DNA from 2 places in the Fructilactobacillus sp. YLN 2412 genome. Region 2 is predicted to be linked to the other one. Evidence: predicted binding sites of a transcription regulator. Region 2 holds the regulator's gene; the other holds the start of a gene.
What was found. Region 2 encodes LexA, which represses DNA repair genes until DNA is damaged. Its sites were predicted from a motif close to CNAACANNTGTTNG; they were not measured.
Positions count from the first base shown of each region.

Region 1: uvrB (excinuclease ABC subunit UvrB) is a predicted target of LexA. The motif match lies at 1,495-1,508, and genes of this name have one in related genera.

Region 1 is NZ_CM183165.1:1,016,334-1,019,552, reverse strand. It holds gene galU (UTP--glucose-1-phosphate uridylyltransferase GalU) at 1-312, shown strand, start outside; gene trxB (thioredoxin-disulfide reductase) at 510-1,439, shown strand; gene uvrB (excinuclease ABC subunit UvrB) at 1,569-3,219, shown strand, end outside.
Region 2 is NZ_CM183165.1:582,107-585,325, forward strand. It holds gene AC0GLR_RS02795 (hypothetical protein) at 1-580, shown strand, start outside; gene AC0GLR_RS02800 (phosphatidylglycerophosphatase A family protein) at 598-1,098, shown strand; gene AC0GLR_RS02805 (hypothetical protein) at 1,193-1,423, opposite strand; gene lexA (transcriptional repressor LexA) at 1,468-2,103, opposite strand; gene AC0GLR_RS02815 (DUF896 domain-containing protein) at 2,250-2,501, shown strand; gene AC0GLR_RS02820 (YneF family protein) at 2,525-2,749, shown strand; gene AC0GLR_RS02825 (lysophospholipid acyltransferase family protein) at 2,808-3,219, opposite strand, start outside.

The sequences.
Region 1 (3,219 bases), 430 kb from region 2:
AATCCCAAAGATGCTCCAAGTGATCTTGCTATTATTGGAAGATACTTGTTTACTCCAGAAATTTTTGAAGTATTGGAAAATACAAAACCTGGTAAGGGAAATGAAGTTCAATTAACGGATGCAATCGATACTTTAAATAAAAAACAACGAGTATTTGCTCATGAATTTAAAGGTAAACGATTTGATACTGGAAACAAATTAAGTTGGCTTGAGACTAACATTGAATATGGAATTAACCATCCAGAAATTAAAGGTGAATTCCGTGAATATCTCAAAAAAATTGGTAAAAGATTAGAAAAAGAAGACCAGTAATAAAAAAAGATATCGATTAATATCGATATTTTTTTTAGACTTAAATAATAACGATTAGGTTGAATATATGTTAGTATTAATTGTGTGCAATCTTAATTTCGAAATGATTATAAATTAAAAGTATTCATTGGATGTGCTATACTTATTTTACTAAATGTTCGAGTGATAATGATGCATTATTGATTGAGGAGGTTAACATGACAAAAAAATATGATGTAATTGTAATTGGAGCAGGCCCTGCTGGGATGACTGCAGCTCTTTATGCATCACGTGCTGAGTTATCAGTTTTGATGCTTGATCGGGGTGTGTATGGCGGTCAAATGAATAATACCGCTGAGATTGAAAATTATCCTGGTTTTAAATCAATTTTAGGTCCAGATCTTTCCCAAAAAATGTATGATAGTAGTACCCAATTTGGTGTTGAATATGGTTATGGAGAAGTTACTGGGATTGATATTGAAGGTAATCGTAGAATTGTTAAAACTGCTGACGATGAGTATGAAGCTCCTGGGTTAGTGATTGCTTCTGGTTCACAATATCGCAAACTAGATGTTCCAGGCGAACAGGAATATGGTGGACGCGGAGTTTCTTATTGTGCGGTTTGTGATGGGGCCTTTTTTAAAGGCGAAACTGTTGTAGTTGTAGGTGGCGGTGATTCAGCCATTCAAGAGGCAACTTATCTTTCTAATATTGCTGCTAAAGTAATTGTGGTTCATCGTCGTGATAAACTACGTGCTCAAAAGATTTTGCAAGAACGTGCTTTTGCAAAAGATAATATTGAGTTTGTTTGGAATAGTGAAGTTGAAGAAATCGAAGGTAATGGCAAAAAAGTTACTGGAGTTAAGGTTAAAAATAATCAAACTAATGCTAGTGAAACCATCCCAGCGGCTGGAGTCTTTATTTATGTTGGTATTTTACCAATGACTGATGCCTTTAATGATATTGGAATAACCGATGAAGCTGGTTGGATTGATACTAATGACCAGATGGAAACTAAAGTCCCAGGTATTTATGCTGTGGGTGATGTTCGCAAGAAGCATTTACGACAGATTACGACCGCTGTTGGTGATGGTGGTGAAGCTGGGCAAGCAATTTTTGATTATGTGGAATCAGTTAAAACAAAATAATTTAATAAATATGAAGCAGATTTAATTCTGCTTCTTTTTTTATCATTTTATTTTGCGAAAGTATGTTCGTATGCTAGAATTAATATTATTAGGCAATTTTCATAGATGAATTTAAAAATGAGGTATTTTATGGTTACAAAGTCACATCAAAAATTTGATTTAGTTTCAAAGTATAAACCTACTGGTGATCAGCCGGAGGCAATTAAAAAACTAGATGCTGGATTAGCAAAAGGTGATAAGGAACAAACACTACTAGGAGCAACTGGAACTGGTAAAACATTCACGATGGCCAATATTATTAAAGATCAAAACAAGCCAACGCTTGTTTTAGCACATAATAAAACATTGGCAGGTCAATTATATAATGAATTAAAGAATTTCTTTCCCAATAATGCAGTTGAATATTTTGTCAGCTATTATGATTATTATCAGCCAGAAGCCTATGTCCCTTCTAGCGATACTTATATTGAAAAAGATGCTTCTATTAATGATGAAATTGATCAGTTACGTCATGCTGCTACTAGTGCATTATTAGAACGTAACGATGTGATTGTGGTAGCATCTGTTTCATCAATTTTTGGATTGGGTAATCCAGAAGAATATCAGAATCACACTATTTCTCTTCATGTTGGCGATCAAATTGATCGTGATACTTTATTGCGTAAATTAGTTAATATTCAATTTCAACGTAATGATATTGATTTTGATCGGGGTCGTTTCCGAGTTCATGGAGACACTGTTGAAGTATTTCCTGCTTCTGGAACACAAAATGCCTATCGAATTGAATTTTTTGGCGATGAGATTGATAAAATCACTCAAGTAAACACATTGACTGGAGAAGTTTTAGGTGAGCCAGAAACAGTGACGCTTTTTCCAGCAACTCATTTCTTAACGAATGATGAGATAATGAAAGTTGCTTTGCCTGAAATTAAAACTGATATGGGAAAACAAGTCGATAAGTTGGAAAAAGAAGGGAAATTATTAGAGGCACAGCGGTTAAAACAACGAACCACTTATGATATTGAAATGATGCGTGAGATGGGCTATACAACTGGAATTGAAAATTATTCTCGATATATGGATCGAAGAAAACCAGGTGAACCACCTTATACTTTATTAGATTTCTTTCCCAAGGATTTTTTGATGTTTATCGATGAATCTCATCAAACGATTCCCCAAGTTCATGGGATGTTAAAGGGAGATAAAGCACGGAAAAAGCAATTAATTGATTATGGATTTCGTTTGCCTAGTTCTTACGATAATCGTCCTTTAGATTTCAATGAATTTGAAAAGCATATTAATCAAGTAGTATATATGTCAGCAACCCCAGGTGATTATGAACTTGAACATAGTAGTCAGGTGGTTGAGCAAATCATCCGACCAACTGGTTTGTTAGATCCAACCGTCGAAGTTCGACCTACCAAAGATCAAATGGATGATTTGGTGGGAGAAATTAACGAACGAATTAAGCATAATCAACGAACTTTTGTAACTACTCTGACCAAAAAGATGTCAGAAGATTTAACTGACTATTTAAAGGATTTAGGTATTAAGGTTCGTTATTTGCATAGTGATATTAAAACGTTAGAAAGAACTAGAATTTTACGTGATTTACGTTTGGGTAAATTTGATGTTTTGATTGGAATCAATTTATTACGAGAAGGAATTGATGTTCCAGAAGTGTCTTTGATTGCGATTTTAGACGCTGATAAAGAAGGATTTTTACGAAATACTCGTTCTTTGATTCAAACTATTGGTCGAGCTGCCAGGAATGAAAATG
Region 2 (3,219 bases):
TTTAAAAAATAGATTACAAAAAGTTCAAGCAGAAATGGTTCAAGAAAATAAGATATATTTAAAAAAAATTACAAACGTACGTCAGTTAAAAAATGATTATGATGTTGAAACGATTGATCAATTAGCTAGTGTTTTGAATGATGGAAACGAAGATCAGGAAACGGAAGATATTAAAAATGCTTTAAAAAGTCGGGATAAATCATTTTTGGTTAATAATATGCAAAATTTAGATCATGAAGCGTATGAAACAATTAATGATATGAAAAATGAAGAAAAAGATGTTTCAAACCAACTTGCATCACTCAATAAATTTTATAAAGATTTTGTAATACCAATTTTAGACAAAATGAAATTAAATCGTTTAATTCGAATTGATAGTATCAATTCATCTGGAAATAGTGGTGATACTTATTTAGAAATTGATTATTTTTCAACTTATGATGATTTTAAGGAAGATTTTAAATCAGCTTCATTTGTGCCAGAAGTAATTGAAAAACACCTTAAAACTAAGACTTCAATTAGTGTAATCTTTACGGAAGATAATTATCCAAATAAATATGATGTTACGTTTATAGTTTAAAGGGAGAGTGATTGATAATGGTAGATAAAAGAGATTATAAATATCCTGATACACAAGCTTATGATTTTGTGATTAGATCTTTAAATGAAAATGGAGTTACAATTCGAGATATTTCAATGGTAACTTATAATTTACAAAAAGATTATATTAAAATTCCCAGTATGGAATATGTTGATCGAATTGTAACGGATGTATTGCACAAACGAGAAGTGTTAAATAATGCAATGGTTGGTTTAGAAATTGATCGATTAGCTAGTGAACACAAATTAGATGAACCATTACAAAGTATTGTGGAACATGATTTGGGAGTTTTTGGAGTTGATGAAACTCTTGCACTTGGAATTGCCAATATTTATGGAACTATCGGTATCACAAATTATTGTGGTCTTGACACTAATAAACAAGGGATTGTGAAAGAATTAGATCATAAACAAACTCGTGTTACTACTTTTATTGATGATATTGTTGGTGCTGTTGCTGGAGCAGCATCGGCTAAAATTGCACATGAAAATTCATAAAGACAGTATTAATTATAATAGAAAAACACTTTTGTTTATAAATTCTAATAAGAATTTACTACAAAAGTGTTTTTTATATTTATTTACAAATTAATCAATCTTTATCAGATTTAACTGCTTTTACACATTTTGGTCCAAATTCAAATTCACTATCAATTGAAGTTGACTTTCCAACGTTTTTTCTAATTACTTTTAACCAATCAGTTTCATTTTCACCTAACCCAGTATTATTGATGAAAACAACCTCTACTAAATCACCAATTTTGTAGGGAATGGCTTTCTCAAACTCCTCTAAATTATACGTTTCATATGCTTTTGATTTCATTACTTATTCTCCTTTTGTTCATTATATTCTATTATAACAAAGAATTACTTAATGACAGATCTGTATAGACTAACTACTTTTCCTAAAATAATGCATTTTTTTAAAATAATAGGAGACATAGAATCGTTTTCGGGTTGCAATCTAAAATGATCACTTTCTTTGTAAAATCTTTTACAGGTTGCCTCGCCATCAACATTCATGGCAATTACAATTTCACCGTTTTCAGCAGTGTTTTGTCTTTTTACAATTACTTGATCGCCATCTAAAATACCTATATTAATCATGCTCTCACCACTAATTGTTAACATAAAAAGTGAATCAGCATCTTTTTGTAACTCATTTGGAATCGGGAAGTAGTCAGTTGCTTCTTGAATTGCAAGAATTGGTTCACCTGCAGCTACTGTACCAAGTAATGGTATTTCATTAATATTTGCATCAGAAGGAAGACCTAAAGATTTAACTCCTTCTGAGGTTATTTCTAAAGCTCTAGGTTTAGTAGGGTCTTTGGTGATATACCCTTTTTTTTCAAGCCTTGATAAATGGCCATGTACAGTGGAAGTTGATGATAATCCAACCTTTTTTCCAATTTCTCGAACAGTTGGTGGATAACCATGATTTTTAACATTTTCATAGATAAATCTGAGAATGTCAGCTTGTTTAGAGTTTTCTTTTGATGACATTTATACACCTCGAAAATAGTATTATAGTAACAATAGCGTATCATAAATAGTAATATTTGCAAACGTTAGTTCGTATAGAATAAATTTTATTTATATTAGTGCACATGGTATTATAAATATAATAAATAAATGAAGGAGTGATGATAATGGCAGATGATGAAGAATTAAAAAAAATTATTCCAAGAATTAATGAATTATCGAAAAAGTCAAAAAATGAAGGATTGACCGATGCTGAAAAAGTTGAACAAAAGAAGTTAAGGAAAGAATACTTAGATCGGTTTAAATCAAACTTTAGAAGTCAATTAGAAATGACTAAAATGTATGATAAAGATGGTAATGAAGTTACCTCTGATGAAGTTAAAGAAGTGCAACGTAAGAAAAATCTTAGAGATGATTAATATAAAGATGAGGGAGTACAACAATGGCTACTTGGTTATGGATATTATTGATAGTATTAGCTTTAGTGGGTGGAGCAGCAGTTGGATTTTTTGGCGCTCGTAAGTATATGGAAAAATACTTGAAAGAGAATCCACCAATTAATGAAGAACAAATCAAAGCAATGATGTTACAGATGGGACAAAAACCTTCTAAAAAGAAATTAAATCAAATGATGACTTCAATGAAGAGAAATGCCAAACAATCATAAGATTATTGTAAAAAACCGTCCGATTATTTTCTAATCGGACGGTTTTTTTACTTGCAAACTATCTTTTTTTCGACTCATCAATATATACGTAATTTGGATTAATTTCGTTGTCTAATTTTTTAAAAGCATTTTTCATTTTTTCTTCAATTTTAGCTTGAGACTCATCATTTAATTTTTCGTTTTTGTTAATGTAGATTGGATTGCCAAAATTAATATAAGCTTTCTTACGGCAAAGTAATTCTTTGATTGTTAATGGGCCTTGGTAAACAACCGGAAGTAAAGGAACGTCAGCCATTTTAGCAATCATCGCAGCTCCACCCTTTAATTTGGTTGAATGTCTAGTTCCAGATGGAAATACCATAACCGATAAATTAGTTTTTCTTAAAACTTTGATTGGATTTTTGACTACTGCAATTCCAGGATTATTGCGATCAACTGGTTCAACGTTACATTTTTTCAAACACCATGCT